Regions from separate parts of the Cronobacter muytjensii ATCC 51329 genome, predicted to be linked through region 1. Evidence: predicted binding sites of a transcription regulator. Region 1 holds the regulator's gene; the other holds the start of a gene.
What was found. Region 1 encodes Fur, which represses iron uptake genes when iron is present. Its sites were predicted from a motif close to ATAATAATGAGAACNACTATCAA; they were not measured.
Positions count from the first base shown of each region.

Region 2: sodA (superoxide dismutase [Mn]) is a predicted target of Fur. The motif match lies at 6,783-6,805, and genes of this name have one in related genera.

Region 1 covers NZ_CP012268.1:2,730,186-2,740,835, forward strand. Annotated here, with positions in the region: gene speF (ornithine decarboxylase SpeF) at 1-1,835, shown strand, start outside; gene potE (putrescine-ornithine antiporter) at 1,835-3,148, shown strand; gene pgm (phosphoglucomutase (alpha-D-glucose-1,6-bisphosphate-dependent)) at 3,240-4,880, opposite strand; gene seqA (replication initiation negative regulator SeqA) at 4,905-5,450, opposite strand; gene ybfF (esterase) at 5,634-6,401, shown strand; gene ybfE (LexA regulated protein) at 6,529-6,810, shown strand; gene fldA (flavodoxin FldA) at 6,972-7,502, shown strand; gene fur (ferric iron uptake transcriptional regulator) at 7,792-8,244, shown strand; gene AFK63_RS12675 (helix-turn-helix domain-containing protein) at 8,568-9,179, shown strand; gene AFK63_RS12680 (beta-N-acetylhexosaminidase) at 9,238-10,650, opposite strand, start outside.
Region 2 covers NZ_CP012268.1:3,854,036-3,864,685, forward strand. Annotated here, with positions in the region: gene glpK (glycerol kinase GlpK) at 1-720, shown strand, start outside; gene AFK63_RS17645 (YibL family ribosome-associated protein) at 850-1,212, shown strand; gene lldP (L-lactate permease) at 1,581-3,236, shown strand; gene lldR (transcriptional regulator LldR) at 3,233-4,021, shown strand; gene lldD (FMN-dependent L-lactate dehydrogenase LldD) at 4,018-5,223, shown strand; gene yiiM (6-hydroxyaminopurine reductase) at 5,338-6,015, opposite strand; gene sodA (superoxide dismutase [Mn]) at 6,086-6,706, opposite strand; gene rhaT (L-rhamnose/proton symporter RhaT) at 7,079-8,116, shown strand; gene rhaR (HTH-type transcriptional activator RhaR) at 8,113-8,964, opposite strand; gene rhaS (HTH-type transcriptional activator RhaS) at 9,036-9,872, opposite strand; gene rhaB (rhamnulokinase) at 10,174-10,650, shown strand, end outside.

The DNA.
Region 1 (10,650 bases):
AGGGCAACAGCGCGTTTGACTGCCCCGGGCACCAGGGCGGTGAGTTTTTCCGCCGCCACCCGGCCGGAAACCAGTTTGTGAATTTCTTCGGCGAGACGCTGTTTCGCGCCGATTTATGCAATGCCGATGTGGCGATGGGTGATTTACTGATCCACGAAGGCGCGCCGTGCCTCGCCCAGCAGCACGCCGCGCAGGTGTTCAACGCTGATAAAACGTACTTTGTGCTGAACGGCACGTCATCCGCCAATAAAGTGGTGCTTAACGCGCTGCTTGCGCCCGGCGATTTGGTGCTGTTTGACCGCAATAACCATAAGTCGAACCACCACGGCGCGCTGTTGCAGGCGGGGGCCACCCCGGTTTATCTGGAAACCGCGCGTAACCCGTACGGCTTTATCGGCGGCATCGACGCGCACTGCTTCGACGAGCGTTATCTGCGCAGCCTGGTACGCGAGACCGCCCCAGAGCGCGCCGCGATGGCGCGGCCGTTTCGCCTCGCAGTTATCCAGCTCGGCACTTACGACGGCACTATCTACAACGCCCGTCAGGTGGTCGATAGCCTGGGGCCGCTGTGCGATTACATTCTCTTCGACTCCGCCTGGGTGGGTTATGAGCAGTTTATTCCGATGATGGCGCCCTGCTCGCCCTTACTGCTGTCGCTCAATGAAAACGATCCGGGCATTCTGGTCACGCAGTCGGTGCATAAACAGCAGGCCGGGTTTTCCCAGACGTCACAAATTCATAAAAAAGACAGTCATATCAAAGGACAGCCGCGTTATGTGCCCCACAAGCGCATGAATAACGCTTTTATGATGCACGCCTCCACCAGCCCTTTTTACCCGCTCTTCGCGGCACTCGACATCAACGCGCGGATGCATGAAGGCGAAGGCGGACGCCGTCTGTGGATGCGCTGCGTGGAATATGGCATCGAGGCGCGCAAGATGATTTTCGACAACTGCCGCGCCATACGCCCCTTCGTTCCGGCGACGGTCGATGGCCGTCCGTGGCAGAGCTATGAGACACAGGAAATAGCCTCCGACCTGCGGTTTTTCCACTTCGAACCCGGCGAGCGCTGGCACGCCTTTGAGGGCTACGCGCCGCACCAGTATTTTGTCGACCCGTGCAAGCTGCTGCTCACCACGCCGGGCATCGACATCGCGACCGGCGAATATGCGGCGTTCGGCGTGCCTGCGGCGGTGCTCGCAAGCTACCTGCGCGAGAACCATATCATCCCGGAGAAGTGCGACCTGAACTCGATCCTGTTTCTGCTCACCCCTGCCGAAGAGATGAGCAAGCTGCAACAGCTGGTGGCGCAGCTGGCGCGTTTTGAAAAGCTGCTGGAGAGCGACGCGCCGTTAAGCGAGGTGCTGCCGACGCTCTGGAAACAGCATCAGGCCCGTTACGCCGGGTATACGCTGCGCCAGCTCTGTCAGGAGATGCACGATTTTTACGCCAGCCGTAACGTAAAGCAGCTGCAAAAAGAGATGTTTCGTAAGGCGTATTTCCCGCGCGTCGCCATGAGCCCGCAGGCGGCGAACCACGCGTTTATTCGTGGCGAGGTGGAGCTGGTGCGGCTTGACCAGGCGGAAGGCCGCATCGCGGCTGAAGGCGCGCTCCCCTACCCGCCGGGCGTGCTGTGTGTGGTGCCCGGTGAAATCTGGGGCGGCGCGGCGCTGCACTACTTCCGGGCGCTGGAAGAAGGGATCAACCTGCTGCCGGGTTTCGCGCCGGAATTACAGGGTGTGTATGTACAGGAGAATGACGGTCGCCGCCAGGTGTGGTGTTACGTCATCCGTCAACGGCCAGTCACGCAGGGCCGCGCGGAAGGAGCGTTATGATGAGCAAATCCAACAAAATGGGCGTCGTGCCGCTGACCATCCTGACGATGGTGAACATGATGGGCTCCGGCATTATTATGCTGCCGACCAAGCTTGCCGAAGTGGGCACTATTTCGATTATCTCTTGGCTTGTGACCGCCGTCGGCTCAACGGCGCTGGCCTGGGCTTTCGCAAGATGCGGAATGTTCAGCCGCAAAGCGGGCGGCATGGGCGGCTATGCGGAGTATGCGTTCGGTAAGTCGGGCAATTTTATGGCCAACTATACCTACGGGGTATCGCTGCTTATCGCTAACGTCGCCATCGCTATCTCCGCGGTCGGCTATGGCAGCGAGCTGTTCGGCGCGGCGCTGACGCCGGTGCAGACCGGCATCGCCACGATGGGCGTATTGTGGATCTGCACGGTCGCCAACTTCGGCGGCGCGCGCATCACCGGCAAGCTCAGCGGTATTACCGTCTGGGGGGTAATCATCCCGGTGGTCGGGCTGTCGGTCATCGGCTGGTTCTGGTTCAGCCCGTCGCTGTATGCAGACTCCTGGAACCCGCATCACGTGCCGTTTTTCGACGCGGTAGGCTCCTCCATCGCCATGACGCTATGGGCGTTCCTCGGGCTGGAGTCGGCCTGCGCCAACACCGAGGTGGTGGAAAACCCGGAGCGCAACGTGCCGATTGCGGTACTGGGCGGCACGCTCGGCGCGGCGGTGATTTATATTGTTTCCACCAACGTGATTGCGGGCATTGTGCCAAATCTGAGTCTCGCGCACTCCACCGCGCCGTTCGGGCTGGCGTTCGCGCAGATGTTCACGCCGGGCGTCGGGAAAATCATTATGGCGCTGATGGTAATGTCCTGCTGTGGTTCGCTGCTCGGCTGGCAGTTTACTATCGCTCAGGTGTTCCGCTCCTCCGCCGACGCGGGCTATTTCCCCAAAGTGTTCTCACGCCTGAGCAAAGCCGAAGCGCCGGTAAAAGGGATGCTGACGATTGTGATTATCCAGAGCGCGCTGTCGCTGATGACCATCAGCCCGTCACTCAATAAACAATTTAACGTGCTGGTTAACCTGGCGGTGGTGACCAATATCATCCCGTATATTTTGTCGATGGCGGCGCTGGTAATCATTCAGCAAGTGGCGAATGTGCCGTCGCGCAAGGCGAAGCAGGCCAACATGGTGGCGCTGGTGGGCGCGATTTACAGCTTTTACGCGCTCTATTCATCCGGCGAGGAGGCGATGCTGTACGGCGCCATGGTCACGTTTATGGGCTGGACGCTCTACGGGCTGGTCTCTCCGCGCTTTGAGCTGACCAACAAGCAGGGGTAACGTGGCCTGGCAGGCAAATCAAAACGGCAACCCGAAGGTTGCCGTTTTTATGTTATCGCCGGGACGAGCACTGCGGCCTGCCCCGCAACGCTTACGCGTTTTTCAGCACTTCGCTGACGATTTCTACCGCTTCTTTCTCGATCTGCTTGCGGTGTTCTTCACCGAGGAAGCTTTCGCAATAGATCTTGTACGCGTCTTCGGTACCGGAAGGACGCGCCGCGAACCAGCCGTTCTCGGTCATCACTTTCAGGCCGCCGATAGCAGCGCCATTGCCCGGCGCGGCTGTCAGACGTGCGGTGATCGGATCGCCTGCCAGTGTGCTTGCGCTGACCATTTCCGGAGAGAGTTTAGAAAGCGCGGCTTTCTGCGCGGAGGAGGCGGACGCCTGCAGACGGTTGTAGCTCGGCGCGCCGAAACGCGCGGCCAGTTCGTCATAGTGCTGCTGCGGGTTTTTCCCGGTCACCGCGGTGATTTCCGCCGCGAGCAGGCACATGATGATGCCGTCTTTATCAGTGGACCACGGCGTGCCGTCAAAGCGCAGGAAGGACGCGCCCGCGCTCTCTTCGCCGCCAAAGCCGAAGCTGCCGTCGTAGAGACCGTCAACGAACCATTTAAACCCGACCGGCACTTCCACCAGCTTACGGCCCAGCGCATCGACCACACGGTCGATCATTGCGGAAGAAACCAGCGTTTTACCGACGGCAACGTCCTGGCCCCACTGCGGGCGATGCTGGAACAGATAGTTGATGGCGACAGCGAGATAGTGGTTCGGGTTCATCAGACCCGCAGGCGTGACGATGCCGTGGCGGTCGTAGTCCGGGTCGTTGGCAAACGCCAGGTCGAACTTATCGCGCAGCGCCAGCAGGCCCGCCATCGCGGATTCCGAGGAGCAGTCCATACGGATAGCGCCGTCTTTATCCAGATGCATAAAGCGGAACGTCTGATCGACCTGATCGTTAACAATCGTCAGGTTGAGCTTGTAGTGCTCCGCGATGCGCTTCCAGTATTCGATGCCGGAGCCGCCCAGCGGGTCAACGCCAAGCTTCAGGCCCGCTTTCTGGATAGCGGCCATGTCGACGATCTCCGCCAGCCCTTCAATAAACGGCTGCACCAGATCTTTTTCCTGAATGCGGCCGCTCGCCCAGGCGTCGTCCAGCGACAGACGTTTCACGTCTTTCAGACCGTCCGCCAGCAGCGCGTTGGCGCGGTTTTCAACCACTTTAGTGACGTTGGTATCTGCCGGGCCGCCGTTAGGCGGGTTGTATTTGATGCCGCCATCGTCGGGCGGGTTGTGCGACGGCGTGATGACGATGCCGTCAGCCTGTGCGCCGCCGCGTTTGTTGTGCTCAAGGATCGCGTTAGAGACCGCAGGCGTCGGCGTATAACCGTTGTTGTCCTGCACGATGATATCGACGCCGTTTGCCGCCAGCACTTCCAGTACGGAGATAAACGCAGGCTCGGAGAGCGCATGCGTATCTTTACCGACATAGCACGGCCCGGTGATGCCGTTTTTGGCGCGCTCTTCCGCAATCGCCTGGGCGATGGCCAGAATGTGCGGCTCGTTAAAGCTGTGACGCGCGGCGCTGCCGCGGTGGCCGGAAGTCCCGAACTTCACCGCGTGCTCCGCATTACCCGCTTCGGGCTTCAGCACATAGTACTGCGCGGTCAGCTGGGCGACGTTGATTAAATCACTCTGTTGTGCAGGCTGTCCCGCACGGTTATTGACTGCCATGGCCTGGTCCTTCTGACGCAAGAGTTAAATGGTGCCGCAAACCTTCTCAATCAATTCCGCCGGGAACTGCATGGTCTGCATGATGTGTTCAATCATGCTGCATTTGCGGCCTGTATTCGTGTTCGTGATAACCCAGTACGGCGTGCCCGGCACGTGGCGGGGTTTCGTCTGGTTGCCACTTTGCAGCAGCGTTTGCTCGTCGCCGGCGAAATAGACGCGGGTGCGACCATGTAACGATTCGGTAGCTTCGGCAAAAGCGTCTGCATCCAGTGAATAGAGTGTAGACAGCACCAGCATAAAACGATTGACCGCGCGTTTTTGTTCGGCGTATTCATCCGAAAGAAGCAGCTCACGCATGGCGCGAACGCGATCGCGCGCCGGGTTGGCCGGTTTGTCAGCGGCGGGCGCGACGGTGGCTGGGATCTCTGCTTTGGCTGGTGTAGCGGCGATCTGCGTGGAGGCGGAAAATTTCAACATGCGCCGTAAAATGTCGGACGCGCTTTCGCCAATATGCAGGGTGTGGCTGGCAATGTAGCGATACAGCTCGTCATCAACTTCAATCGTTTTCATCTTAATCCAGTGCGATTTCTTTTCTGAATACAAGTCATTGGGATTATAGAGTTAAAACCCAACAGCGGATAGCGTCAAACCAGGAAGGCCGCAAAAGTCGGAATTAACTGGAACCTTGCAGCCGGGCGGCAGAATGGTCAACATGATAACCTAACCTGTCAGTCGCCAAAAAAGAACTTTGCCATGAAATTAAATACCCGCACGCAATCTGCGCAACAACCGACTCAAAATACACCGATTGTGTTAATTCACGGGCTGTTTGGCAGCCTGGACAATCTCGGCGTGCTGGCCCGCGACCTGGTGCAGGATAACAATATTGTGCAGGTCGATTTGCGTAACCACGGGCTTTCTGAGCGTAGCGAGACGATGGATTACCCGGCGATGGCGCAGGACATTCTCGATACGCTGGATGCGCTGGGGCTGGAGAAAGTGATTCTTATCGGGCATTCGATGGGCGGCAAAGCGGCGATGGCGGTAACGGCGCTGGCGCCAGATCGCATTGAAAAGCTGGTGGCTATCGATATCGCGCCAGTGGATTATCAGGTCCGCCGCCACGACGACATTTTCGCGGCGGTCAACGCGGTGAGCGATGCGGGCGCGACAACACGCCAGCAGGCGGCGGATATCATGCGCCAGTATATCGCGGAAGAAGGCGTGATTCAGTTTCTGCTGAAGTCGTTTGTCGATGGCGTCTGGCGCTTCAATGTGCCGGTGCTGTGGAATCAATACGCCCATATTGTCGGCTGGGAACCCCTCCCCGCCTGGCGCGGCCCGGCGCTGTTTATCCGTGGCGGCGCGTCGCCTTATGTGGAAGAAGCGCACCGCGAAGCGCTGCTGGCGCAATTCCCGCAGGCCCGCGCGCACGTTATCGCGGGCGCGGGTCACTGGGTGCATGCCGAAAAGCCGCAGGCGGTGCTGCGCGCTATCCGGCGTTTTCTGGAAACTGATTAAAAACAGACCGACCGGCGCCGTCGCGCGCCGGATGCGTTGGCGCGCTTCGCTGCCTGATGTATGATGGCGCGCTGAAATACCGCCGGGCCCGCCCCGGCAGCCTGTTTCCCCTGTCTATACTCATACCATGGCAAAAGAACAAACGGACCGCACAACGCTCGATCTTTTCGCGGATGAACGCCGTCCGGGCAGACCGAAAACCAATCCGCTGTCGCGCGACGAACAGCTGCGCATCAATAAGCGCAACCAGCTTAAGCGTGACAAAGTTCGCGGGCTTAAGCGCGTGGAATTGAAGCTGAACGCCGATGCGGTGGACGCGCTGAACCATCTGGCTCAGGCGCGTAATATCAGCCGCAGCGAGCTGATAGAAGCTATGCTCCTCGCTCAGCTGAAAGCCTTGCAGGAGTAAGGTCTGGTCTGAATTTTACCCAAAAGGACGGGGCAATGTAGCAGAGAGTGCACCCGGCGCCTGATACCGTTTCCGCACCTTCACCTGTTCTGCTATGATTGCCCTATCTGTGGGCGTTATGCCAGCACCATCACATTTAGATTCAAGAGGTTATTCTTCTTATGGCAATCGTAGGCATCTTTTTCGGCAGCGACACCGGCAATACCGAAAATATCGCGAAAATTATCCAGAAACAGCTCGGGAAAGACGTTGCTGAAGTGCATGACATTGCTAAAAGCAGCAAAGAGGATCTGGAAGCGTTCGATATTCTTCTGCTTGGCATCCCGACCTGGTACTACGGCGAAGCGCAGTGCGACTGGGACGACTTTTTCCCGACGCTGGAAGAAATTGACTTCAACGGTAAACTGGTCGCGCTGTTCGGCTGCGGCGACCAGGAAGATTACGCAGAATACTTCTGCGACGCGCTGGGCACCATTCGCGATATTATCGAGCCGCGCGGCGCGACCATTGTTGGCCACTGGCCGACGGCGGGTTATCACTTCGAAGCGTCCAAAGGTCTCGCAGACGACGATCACTTTGTCGGCCTCGCAATTGATGAAGATCGCCAGCCGGAGCTGACGGCGGAACGCGTTGAAAAATGGGTGAAACAGGTCTCCGAAGAGCTGCACCTGCAGGAAATCATCAACGCCTGATGATAAACGGCGCGGGCGACCGTCCGCGCCGGTTGATAGATAAAAGCAATGAAAATAATTGCTACAAATTTTTAACTTTCCCTCACTACGCTGTACAATGGCATCCTTAATTATCAGGCCTCCCCGTGCAAAACGCTGGCGGGTCCACGATTTTTAAGCTCTTTTTTGCCGGACGCTTGCGGTTTTCATTTAGGCATGTCAGTTCTATAATGAGACGCATTCATCTTCGGCGTATCCGATGTATCGCTCCCTTCTGGGGCGAGTCGTTAAGCAACAGGACAGATTCCGCATGACTGACAACAATACCGCATTAAAGAAGGCCGGCCTGAAAGTCACGCTTCCTCGATTAAAAATCCTCGAAGTGCTGCAGGAACCGGTCAATCATCATGTCAGTGCGGAAGACCTCTATAAGCGTCTGATTGACATGGGTGAAGAGATTGGCCTTGCCACGGTCTATCGTGTACTGAACCAGTTCGACGATGCCGGCATCGTCACCCGTCACAACTTCGAAGGCGGTAAATCCGTTTTCGAGCTGACGCAACAGCATCATCACGATCACCTGATCTGTCTCGATTGCGGCAAAGTGATCGAATTCAGCGATGACTCTATTGAAGCCCGTCAGCGTGAAATCGCGACACGTCACGGCATCCGCCTGACCAACCACAGCCTCTATCTGTATGGTCACTGTGCCGATGGCGACTGCCGCGAGAATGAACACGCGCACGAGGTCGGCGAGAAGTAACGCTTGCCATAACGCCTGATCCAAAGCCGACGTTTGTCGGCTTTTTTATTGTCTGAAAACCAGACGCTGAAAATACACATGTATCATTTTGGATTAATAACACAGAGATGTGTATTTTAATACAGCGCACAATGCTTAATTAAACCACATATATTTTATTAAATATAAATTCAGAAAAGATAAATATCTTTATCGGTCAAGCGGTTAGCCAACGAAAGATTGCCGTTGTTCATTCCCTCTTCTCTGCCCCTTATTGCAGCAATAAAAAAGCATCCATTAAGATACAGCAACGACATAAATTTATTTTAAACAAGGTAACCAATATGGTATTACCCTCTAAACCTCTTGCTGAGATTTACCGCATTGCCGATATTTTCAATAGCTACGGCAACTGGTCTCGTGCGGAAAAAAATACGCTTATCCCGTTGCGAGACGGGGAAATTTGCATCATTCGCGGCGGTCAGTTTTCTCTGATGCGCCAGAGTGACCGCCTGTTGCTGGAAAAATGCAGCGCCCCTTCGGTTCTGGGCCTGGCGCGGAATTTAGGTAAATCCCAATTCATAAAATTACAGGCTGATTCAGAATGTCATTATCAGTTAATTCCTTTTGATTATTTCATGCAGGAAATCGAAAAAAATCATTGCCAGTTACATCTTCTTATTTTGTCCTCATGGATAATTAATATGCTTTGCTATCGGGAAGAAATTATGCTGGGCAGAAACAGCTACAGTATGATTAAAGCCAATATCGATTGTCTGGCGTCGATGGATGAGTTTATGCGTAACCGGATTAACGTCGCCGATTATATTGTTAAAAAAACAAATCTTTCCCGCAGTATGGTAATGAAAACCTTGTCCCAGCTACGCAGCGCGAAACATATTGAAATCAGCAAAGGCAAACTGCTTGCCGTTCACCATCTGCCAGAGGCGCTGTAAGACACCGCTTTAACACACGTAAAAGCCAGCCCGGAGGCTGGCTTTTTTAAAAAGCGCGTTACGGCTGTACGCGCTCCGTCCGGCTGTGGCGTTTGCCATCCACGCTTACGCTGCGTACCTGCACCTCGCCCGTCACGCGCGGCGGTTGCGCGGCGTCATAAGGCTGCCAGCGCGCGCCGCCATCAGTGGAATACTCCATCGTCACGCCAGGCAGGCTGATGTTCATCTGCAATACCCCTGCTTTCACGCGTGCGCCCGGCACCGGCAGACGGAACTGCACGCCCGCTTTCTCAAGTTTCGGCAGTTCGCGACGGCCAAGCAGGTTCGCAAAACGCGTCCAGTCCCGTTGTAGCGCCTGCATATCGACCTGATGCGTTTCGCCGCCCTTATACTCGCGCCCCGCCTGATAATCCTGCTCCCATGCGGCACGGTGCCAGGCGCGCTCCGCTACGGCCAGCAGACGCGGATACATCATGTACTCCATCTGCTTATCGGTACGCACCACTTCGCTCCAGAGCTGTGCCGAGAGCCCATAAGCGCCAGGCCAGGGTTTATCGGATTTAGCGCTGAACGCGTTGCCGTCGCGATCGACCGACGTCTCGGCGTTTTGCGGCAGGTTATCCGGCGCGAAACTGAAAATTTTACGCTCGTCGCTAAAGCGCGTGCCCCAGTAGTAGCCGCTCTCCGCCGGATTCACTTCGTTCGGGAAATCGAGATAGACGTAATCAGGGTTAGAGACCACAACGCGAAAGCCTTTGTTGGCCCAGTCGTTGACGCTGTCAAAACCGCCCCAGTAGAGGGTGTCCCAGAAGTTGACGTTGACATGTGAGGTGGCAAAGGCGCTGGCGTCTTTCGCATCTTTAAGGCCATCCTGCCAGGCCTGCATGGTGTCAATGCCGTGCGCTTTCACCAGCTTGCTGACCTCAACGCCAAAGTAGCTGGAGAGATGCTCAACGTCCGCGACCACCCCGTCCTTAACCATTTTCTGACACACCGGCGAGCGCGCCCAGGGCTTATCCTGGCGGCTTTGATCGATAATGCCCTTCCCGGCTTCCGGTTTCGTTTTATCGGTATAACCGCTGCCAAGGTAAATATTTTTCGCCTCGTCGCCGCCAAAATGCCAGGTGGTGAGCGGCTGTCCGGCCTCCCGGTGCATCTGCTGAATTTCGCCGATCACTTTATCCACGAAACGGCGTGACGAATCGAGGCACGGATTGAGGTAGCCGGTACGGTTGTAATACTGCACGCCAGTGGTAACCGACGTATCCTGCGGGTCGAGCAGGCGGTACGCGTTCGCCTCGTTGGTTTTACCCGCTTTCATCAGCCGATCGTAGCGTGCCTCCATTGCAATCACCGCCGCGCGGGCGTGAGCCGGCATATCTATTTCCGGAATGACCTCAATCTGGCGCGCCGCGGCGTATTTCACTATCTCGATATAATCGGCGCGGGTGAAATAGCCGCTACCGTTGTT
Region 2 (10,650 bases), 1.1 Mb from region 1:
ACCTACGGCACCGGCTGCTTTATGCTGATGAACACGGGCGAAAAAGCGGTGGCGTCTACCCACGGTCTGCTGACTACCATCGCCTGCGGCCCTCGCGGCGAAGTGAACTACGCGCTCGAAGGCGCCGTGTTTATGGCGGGTGCGTCCATTCAGTGGCTGCGCGACGAGATGAAACTTATCAGCGACGCGTTTGACTCCGAATATTTCGCGACCAAAGTGAAAGACACCAACGGCGTTTACGTGGTACCGGCGTTTACCGGCCTCGGCGCGCCGTACTGGGACCCGTACGCCCGCGGCGCGATTTTCGGCCTGACCCGTGGCGTGAACTCGAACCACATCATCCGCGCGACGCTGGAATCGATTGCCTTCCAGACCCGTGACGTGCTGGAAGCGATGCAGGCGGATTCTGGCATTCGTCTGCACGCCCTGCGCGTGGACGGCGGCGCAGTGGCCAACAACTTCCTGATGCAATTCCAGTCTGACATTCTCGGCACCCGCGTGGAGCGCCCGGAAGTCCGTGAAGTCACAGCCCTGGGCGCAGCCTATCTGGCTGGTCTGGCGGTCGGCTACTGGCAGAACCTGGATGAGCTGCAGGAAAAAGCGGTGATTGAGCGTGAGTTCCGCCCGGGTATTGAAACCACCGAGCGTAACTACCGTTACGAAGGCTGGCGCAAAGCGGTAAAACGCGCCATGGCCTGGGAAGAGCATGATAAAGAGTAAGCGTTAACCTCATTGGTATTCCCCTTTTCTCCCGCCTTCGGGCGGGAGACTTTTCCCCGTTTTTTCATTCACCCTCCGCAATAGTGTATCCTTTGCAGCAATCTCCCCCTTTTTAATGGTTCGTTATAAATGAAAGAAATCGAAAAAGCTGAAATCAAACGCCTGAGCGACCGCCTTGATGCCGCGCGTCACCAGCAGGCTGCTGTTTCCCTGACGGAAGCGGCCGACAAATACGCCGAGCTTGAGCAGGAGATAGCGACGCTGGAAGCGGAAATCGCACGCCTGAAAGATGTACGCACCGATAAGCTCAGCAAAGAGGCGCAGAAACTGATGGCGATGCCGTTTAAACGCCCCATCACTAAAAAAGAGCAGGCCGACATGGGCAAGCTGAAGAAAAGCGTGCGCGGGCTGGTTGTCGTTCACCCCATGACCGCACTGGGCCGTGAAATGGGCCTGAAAGAAATGACCGGCTTTGCAAAGAGCGCGTTTTAAGGATTTATCACGGGTTGGCATGCCAGCCCGTCGCGTTGCTCATCGGCGCGAATACAGTAACGCAGTGAAGTATAACGCGGTGCCAATCATGAAAACCCCGACACGTTGCGTCTTTGCGAGGCACCTTCCGGCACGTTTTTACGCTCTCTGAAATTTGGCTGTTGGTCCTACCAATCCTCCCGCAAACTTACCGCCTTCTCACAAAACCCCAAAAAAACGCAACCACTCTGTTGCTGATGCCTAACAAATAGTTAACCTTTTGTTGTCATTCACCCTACATCCACCGATTGGTTGGGCCACTTTTACAAAATCCGCGCCATAAGAAGCACAGACTTCCGGCACGTTTTCCGGCCCGCAGGAGATTCGCTATGCACCTCTGGCAGCAGAATTACGACCCGGCAGGGAATATCTGGCTCTCAAGCCTGATAGCCGCTTTGCCAATCCTGTTTTTCTTTTTCGCGCTGATTAAGCTCAAGCTGAAAGGCTACCTGGCGGCGACCATTACCGTCGTCATCGCCCTGCTGGTGGCGCTCTTTTTCTATAAAATGCCCGTTGAACGCGCGTTCGCGTCTGTCGTCTACGGCTTCTTCTACGGCCTGTGGCCGATCGCGTGGATTATTATCGCCGCGGTGTTTGTCTATAAAATCTCGGTGAAAACCGGGCAGTTCGACATTATCCGCTCCTCGATTCTCTCCATCACGCCCGACCAGCGCCTGCAAATGCTCATCGTCGGCTTCTCGTTCGGCGCGTTTCTCGAAGGGGCCGCAGGTTTCGGCGCGCCGGTCGCAATCACCGCGGCGCTGCTGGTGGGGCTTGGCTTTAACCCGCTTTACGCCGCAGGCCTGTGCCTGATAGTAAATACTGCGCCGGTGGCGTTTGGCGCGATGGGCATTCCGATTCTGGTGGCAGGCCAGGTGACCGGCCTCGACAGCTTTGCGATTGGCCAGATGGTGGGCCGCCAGCTGCCTTTCCTGACCATTATCGTGCTGTTCTGGATCATGGCGATTATGGACGGCTGGCGCGGTATTAAAGAGACCTGGCCGGCAGTGCTGGTGGCGGGCGGCTCGTTCGCCATCGCCCAGTATTTAAGCTCGAACTTTATCGGCCCGGAGCTGCCGGACATCATCTCCTCACTGGTATCGCTGGTCTGCCTGACGCTGTTTCTCAAACGCTGGCAGCCGGTGCGCATTTTCCGCTTCGGCGACGTGGGCGCCTCGGTGGTCGATCAGACGCTGGCGCGCAAAAATTACACCCCAGGCCAGGTAGTGCGCGCCTGGACACCGTTCCTGTTCCTGACCGCCACGGTCACGCTCTGGAGCATTCCGCCGTTTAAAGCGCTGTTCGCCAAAGGCGGCCCGCTCGCGGATCTGGTATTTAACGTCTCCGTACCGTTCCTGGATGGCCTGGTCGCGCGCATGCCGCCCGTCGTCGCGCAGGCGACCTCCTATGCCGCCGTGTATAAATTCGACTGGCTCTCCGCCACCGGCACCGCGATTTTCGTGGCGGCCATCATCTCGATTCTCTGGCTGCGCATGAAGCCAAAAGCCGCCGTGGAAACCTTCGGCCAGACGATGAAAGAGCTGATGCTGCCGATTTACTCCATCGGCATGGTGCTGGCCTTCGCGTTTATCTCGAACTACTCAGGGCTGTCTTCGACGCTGGCGCTGGCGCTGGCGCATACCGGCAGCGCGTTTCCGTTCTTCTCGCCGTTCCTCGGCTGGCTCGGCGTGTTCCTGACAGGCTCAGATACCTCGTCGAACGCGCTCTTCGCAGCGCTTCAGGCGACGGCGGCGCAGCAGACCGGCGTCTCCGATATTTTAATGGTCGCGGCGAACACCACTGGCGGCGTGACCGGCAAAATGATTTCGCCGCAGTCTATCGCTATCGCCTGCGCGGCGGTGGGGCTGGTCGGTAAAGAGTCCGATCTGTTCCGCTTCACCGTGAAGCACAGCCTGGCATTCACCTGCATGGTGGGGCTGATTACGTTACTGCAGGCTTACTACTTTACCTGGATGATCCCATGACATTAATGACCCGACGGCTGGCCGACCATCTGGTGGAGCGCATCCGCGCGCTTATCGCCGAGCGCGGCCTGGAAGCGGGAATGCGCCTGCCCTCGGAGCGACAGCTGGCGCAAGAGCTTGGCGTGTCGCGCAATTCGCTGCGCGAGGCGTTGCAGATTTTGATTCGAGACGGGCTGCTGATAAGCCGTCGTGGCGGCGGCACCTTTGTGCGCTATCAGCTGGAGCCGTGGTCGGAACAACGTATCGTTCAGCCCATCCGCAACCTGATGGCCGACGATCCGGGTTATCGCTACGACATTTTAGAAGCGCGCCACGCCATTGAGGCCAGCACCGCCTGGTACGCGGCGCTGCGCGCCACCGCGCAGGATAAAGAAAAGCTGCGCTACTGCTTTGACGCGATGCTGCAATTTACCGAGCGCGACGACCCGGATCTCGCCTCCCAGGCCGACGTGCGCTTTCACCTGGCGATTGCCGAGGCCTCGCACAATGTGGTGCTGCTCCAGACCATGCGCGGCTTTTTCGATCTGTTGCAGTCGTCGGTGATGGAGAGCCGTCAGCGCATGTATCAGCAGCAGCCGATTTTTGCCCAGCTCACCGGCCAGCACCGCGAGATGCTGGAGGCCATCGAGACGGGCGACGCCGAGCGCGCGCGCAAAGCGACGCTGCGTCACCTCGGCTTTGTCCACTCGACCATTAAACAGCTTGATGAAGATGTCGCCCGTCAGGCGCGCGTCACCCGCCTGCCCGACGATGTGATGAAACCTTCCAGGGAGAATGATGAATGATTATTTCCGCAGCCAGCGACTACCGCGCGGCGGCCCAGCGTATCCTGCCGCCGTTTCTGTTCCACTATATCGACGGCGGGGCGTACGCTGAATATACCCTTAAACGCAACGTGGACGATCTCTCGCAGGTCGCGCTGCGCCAGCGTGTGCTGAAGAATATGTCGGATTTGAGCCTTGAGACGACGCTGTTTAACGAGACGCTCTCTATGCCGGTCGCGCTCGCGCCGGTCGGGCTGTGCGGCATGTATGCCCGGCGGGGTGAAGTGCAGGCCGCGCGGGCGGCGGCGGCGAAGGGCATTCCGTTTACGCTCTCCACCGTGTCGGTCTGCCCGATAGAAGAGGTGGCGCCCGCCATCAACCGCCCGATGTGGTTTCAGCTCTACGTTCTGCGCGACCGCGGCTTTATGCGCAACGCGCTGGAGCGCGCCAAAGCGGCGGGCTGTTCAACGCTAGTGTTTACCGTGGATATGCCGACCCCCGGCGCGCGTTACCGCGACGCCCACTCCGGCATGAGCGGCGCCAATGCCGCCATGCGCCGCTACTGGCAGGTCGTCACACACCCGCAGTGGGCGTGGGATGTGGGCCTGCATGGCCGCCCGCACGATCTCGGCAATATCTCCACCTACCTTGGCAAACCGACCGGTCTTGAAGATTACATCGGCTGGCTGGCGAACAATTTCGATCCGTCTATTTCATGGAAAGACCTGGAGTGGATCCGGGAGTTCTGGGACGGCCCGATGGTGATTAAAGGGATCCTCGACCCGGAAGATGCGCGCGACGCGGTACGCTTCGGCGCCGACGGCATTGTGGTGTCGAACCACGGCGGCCGACAGCTCGACGGCGTGCTTTCTTCGGCCCGCGCCCTGCCCGCCATCGCCGACGCGGTGAAAGGCGATATCGCGATCCTCGCCGACAGCGGCATTCGCAACGGCCTGGATGTGGTGCGGATGATTGCGCTCGGCGCTGACACCGTGCTGCTGGGCCGCGCCTATCTGTACGCGCTCGCGACCCACGGCGAGAAAGGCGTGGCGAACCTGTTGAACCTGATTGAGAAAGAGATGCGCGTGGCGATGACGTTGACCGGCGCGAAATCGATTAAAGCGATCACCCGCGAGTCGCTGGTGCCGGCACCGGAATTCACGTCCATGTTAGCGGAGCTGCCCGCCGCCAGCGCGCAGCCCAAACGGGACGACGCGGCGTAAGCGGATGGCGCTTCGCCGCTGAAAGAGCGTTTGATAGCGGACGCGCTTACCTGTCTTGCTGAAAACACGACCTGATGTCGCCGATACTGCAGGGCGGGTAAGACGCGCGCCCGCTTACCCGCGCCCCCACAACCGGCGCGAAAAGCTCTCGATTTTCCTGCTTAACCGGCGGTTTTGCAGCGTTTTCGCCCAGCTCGCGGAAAGCCCGGCGGCGCTTAACAGCCGGTGATACTGCTCGTCATCAAACGGCGTATGCCAGGCGATGGCGGCGGCTTCCCGCACCGATATCGCGCTCACGCGCGACACCAGCTCCAGCGGCGCGTCGGTAAAGACTTTGCCTTCGCCAATCACCCGATACAGCCAGCCGCAGCGCGCGGTATCCTGCATCCGTCCGGAAAGCTCGCTGATGCCTGCGTGAAAATTCACCTTAAAACAGGGCGAGCGCGGCTGGGTAATCTGGATAAGCGCCTCGCCCCAGCGAAAGATATCGCCGATAAACGCGTTATCCTCGGTCAGCCCCAGCGTCGAGAGATTCTCGCCGAACGCGGGCGGCGCAAACCACGCCGCCTGTTCCGGGTATTCCCGCGCCCAGATGGCGTAATGTTCGCGCGGATAATGACACAGCGCGCGATCCGGCCCACCGTGGATTTTCTTCTCCGCCTGCTGATCGCCGACCAGCCCGCGGCTGGTGAGCGATAACTCCCCTTCTGCCTGCACTTTGCCGATAGCGCTGGGCCGGCTGCCCTCGTAGTCGCGGATTTTGCCAAGATAAACCTGAACCGGGAAATACATGCGCGCCTCCTTTTGCGGATATAAAAAAAGCGAGCCGTCAGGCTCGCTTTTTACAGGTCAGGTTGCAACCTTATTTCTGAGAAGCGAAACGCGCTGCGGCTTCGTCCCAGTTAACCACGTTCCAGAACTCTTTGATGTAGTCCGGACGGCGGTTCTGGAATTTCAGGTAGTAGGCGTGTTCCCACACGTCCAGGCCCAGAATCGGGTAACCGGATGCGCCAGCGACCGCTTCGCCCATCAGCGGGGAATCCTGGTTTGCGGTAGACACCACCGCCAGTTTGTCGCCTTTCAGCACCAGCCACGCCCAGCCAGAGCCGAAACGGGTCGCTGCGGCTTTCTCGAACTCTTCTTTGAATTTCTCAACGGAGCCGAAATCGCGCTCGATAGCCGCTTTCAGGTCGCCCTGCAGGGTGGTGCCTTTTTTCAGGCCTTTCCAGAACAGGCTGTGGTTAGCATGGCCGCCTGCGTTGTTGCGCAGCACGGTTTTTTTGTCAGCCGGAACCTGATCCAGTTTGGTGATCAGCTCTTCAACCGGCAGGTTCGCCAGTTCCGGCAGGCTTTCCAGCGCAGCGTTAGCATTGTTAACGTAAGTCTGGTGGTGTTTGGTGTGATGGATTTCCATCGTCTGCTTGTCGAAATGCGGTTCCAGGGCGTCGTATGCGTACGGCAGGGATGGCAGTGTATAGCTCATATTCATCATCTCCATTATTGTCGGGCGGCAGAGGTGTTAACGCCGCGTAAGCAGTGGGTTCATTATAGTTAATTAAATGATATTGAAAATGTTTATCAATGCCGCAGTTTTTATATGGTTATAACTTAACGCACTAACGGCTAAAAATGGACATCTGACGGCGATTTTCGCACAGATATCCATGCGTCAGGCATTGTCTGAATTCACCGCAAAGTGTGATCGCCGTTCGGCTTACCCGCTGTTTTTTGCCACCCGTTGCGCCGCAGCGGCAGCGCGTCGAAGGTGAATAAAAACGCGCCTCCATAGACTCGTTTGGGTTAGGGAGCGGCTTTCGCTCCCGCCTGCCCTACGACGGAAACGAGGACGCTAAGCATGAATAACGCGATAACCATGGGGATACTGTGGCACCTGATTGGCGCAGCGAGCGCCGCCTGCTTTTACGCGCCGTTTAAAAAAGTCCGGCACTGGTCATGGGAAACCATGTGGTCGGTAGGCGGTATTGTCTCGTGGCTGATTTTGCCCTGGGCGGTAAGCGCCCTGCTTCTGCCCGATTTCTGGGCCTACTACGGCGCTTTCAGCGCCACCACGCTGCTGCCGGTGTTTTTGTTCGGCGCGATGTGGGGCATCGGCAATATTAATTATGGCCTGACCATGCGCTATCTCGGCATGTCGATGGGCATCGGCATCGCTATCGGCATTACGCTCATTGTCGGCACGCTGATGACGCCGCTGCTGAACGGCAAATTCGCGGTGCTTATCGGTACGCCCGGCGGGCGGATGACGCTGCTGGGCGTTTTCGTGGCGCTGATTGGCGTCGGCATCGTGACCCGCGCCGGTCAACTGAAAGAGCGCCAGATGGGCATCAAAGCCGAAGAATTTAACCTGAAAAAAGGGCTGCTGCTGGCGGTGATGTGCGGCGTGTTCTCCGCAGGCATGTCGTTTGCGATGGACGCGGCAAAGCCAATGCATGAGGCCGCCGCCGCGCTCGGCGTCGACCCGCTTTACGTCGGCCTGCCGAGCTATGTCGTTATCATGGGCGGCGGCGCGCTGGTGAATCTCGGCTTCTGTTTTATCCGTCTTGCCAGAGTCCGCAACCTGTCGCTAAAAGCCGATTTCTCGCTGGCGAAACCGCTGATTATCGCCAACGTGCTGCTCTCCGCGCTGGGCGGGCTGATGTGGTATTTACAGTTTTTCTTCTACGCCTGGGGCCATGCGCGCATTCCGGCGCAGTATGACTACATCAGCTGGATGCTGCATATGAGCTTCTACGTGCTGTGCGGCGGGCTGGTCGGACTGGTGCTACGCGAGTGGAAAGCGGCGGGCCGCCGCCCGGTCAGCGTACTGAGCCTGGGCTGCGTGGTGATTATCGTGGCGGCGAATATTGTCGGGCTGGGGATGGCGGCCAACTAACCGGTCACCACCCCGCACTGCTGACGCCACACCCGTGGCGTCACGCCCGTTTCGCGGGTAAACACGACCGAGAAGTAGTTGCTGTCTTCAAAGCCGCAGCGCGCGGCGATATCGCTAATCAGCAGATCGGAGTGGCGCAGCAGATACTGCGCCTGACAGATACGCAGCTGGCGCAGGTACTGGCTGATGGTCATACCGGTCTGCTGGCGAAAGAGCTGGCGCAGCGGGCGTTCGGCAATCTGATAATGGCTGCAAAAATGCTGCAAATCGAACGGCACGTCGAGGCTGTTGCCAAGCGCCGCCATCAGCAGATCGAGCTTTTCGCCCTCGTCCGGCCCGGCCCCGCTCGACGGCTGGTAGCGATGACGACGCAGCGTAATCGCCAGCTGTAAAAACAGGCTTTCGGCTAAACAGTGCGACAGCGCATCGTGCTTCGGGCTTTCATGTTCCAGCTGATCGATAACCTGCCGCGCCTGCACCATGCCGTGGCTGCTGAGCCGCCAGCGCGGATCGCCGCCAGGGCCACGCGGGTTTTCCAGTAGATCGCGCCAGTTCACGTTCAGTTGCAGCCGTTCAGGGCAATAAATGATGTTATGCAACACGAGATCGTTCACGGACTCGTAGCGGTGGCGGTCTTCGGCGCGAATATAAAAGAGATCGCCGCAGGTAATGCGATAAGGCCGGTCGTTCAGCACATGCAGGCCGTTGCCGCGCCAGACCAGCACCAGTTCGCAGAACTCGTGGGTATGCTCGGCAAAGACATTTTGCGGGTAGCGATCCGCCACCACCACCGGCTGGGTAGGCGTGGCGAAAAAGTCCGCTTTCCTGAGCACTAACTGAGGGGCCACTGGGCTTCTCCGGGACAAATAGCTGCAAAGTATGCAATTTTTTGCCCCAGAAAACGGTGATTCTCTTCGCGTTACTGCATCTGCCCGTCGCGCCCGAGGCGAATGTCGCGCGGCGACCAGGAAAACTCGCGCCGGAACAGCGTGGAGAAATGATTGCTGTCGCCAAAACCGCACTGGTAGGCAATCTCCGTCACACTCTCTTCGCTGTGGCGCAGCAGATAGCGCGCTTTCATTAAGCGTAAACGGTTGAGATAGCGCTGCGGCGTCAGGCCGGTGCGCTGCTTCAGCTGCCGATGCAGCGTGCGCAGCGAGAGCCGGTGGCACCCGGCGAGCTGTTCCCAGCAGACATCCTCCGCATAGTGATCTTCAAGCCAGGCGATCAGCTGATTCAGCCGCTCGTCGGCATGGCCGCTGCCCTGCGCCTGGCTGCCGCGCCGCAGCAGGATCAGCAGTTGCATAAACAGCATTTCCATACTGGCGATGGCGTGCACGTCGCTGCTCTCGCGCAGCGCCTCCAGTTGATCCACCAGCGGACGGGCCTGATGCAGCGTCTGCTGGCTGACGCGCCAGTGCGACGGATAGTGGCCGTCCTGCTCCTGCGGCAGGAGTTTTTCAAGCCCTGACAGGAAACTGAACGCCTGCGGCGAACGATACAGCACGTTGGTCAGACAGAGGTTTTCGGTATGTTCATACAGATGGCGGTCGTGGTCGCGCACAAAACAGACGGAACCGCCGCTTAACGTGTACGGCTGGCCGTTAAAGACATGCGTGCCCGTGCCGTGCTCGACGATGACAATTTCATAGAAATCATGGTGATGTTCAGGAAAAGCCGCCTGCGGCAGACGCGGTTCAATGGTTACCGACGCCGCGCCGGTTGGGAAAAAATCAACGCACTGTAGTACCGTCATCATCGCCCCCGCTTTCAGTAAAACCTGCCTGATAGTAGATAACGGTTCTCAACTACACCTTCAATTTTCGACGTCAAAACGCGCAAAGCCCGTCGGATTTTTAAGAAACGTCGTGAAATTTCTGGAAATGCGGCGCGGCTCACATGCGCCCACGCCTGGCCTGCAAACGCCGTTCTGTGAACTCCCTCACGTTCATCTTTGCTTCCTTGCCAGCGCCGGTAACGCGCTGTCAGTGGGATGAAGGTGCGCCGCCGCGCCGCTCCCTAGACTGGCGTCAGAGATTTCAACAAGGACCCCTACCATGACTATTCGCCATAGCGTCGCGGTCGACCTGGGCGCCTCCAGCGGCCGCGTGATGCTGGCCCGCTACGACAGCCAGGAACAGCGCCTGACGCTTCAGGAAATCCACCGTTTCGCCAACGGCCTGCGCCGCGTAGACGGTTTCGACACCTGGGATGTGGATGCGCTGGAGCGTGAAGTGCGCCTCGGCCTGGAAAAAGCCTGCGGGTGCGGCGTCGTCATCGACAGCATCGGCATCGACACCTGGGGCGTTGATTATGTGCTGCTGGATGAGCGCGGCGAGCGCGTCGGCCTGCCGGTGTCGTACCGCGACAGCCGCACTGACGGCGTGATGGCCCGCGCGCAGCAGCAGGTGGGCCGGGAGGCTATCTACCGCCGCACCGGCATTCAGTTTCTGCCGTTCAACACCCTTTATCAGTTCCGCGCGCTGGTGGAACAACAGCCGGAGCTGGTCGGTCGTGTGGCGCATGCGCTGCTC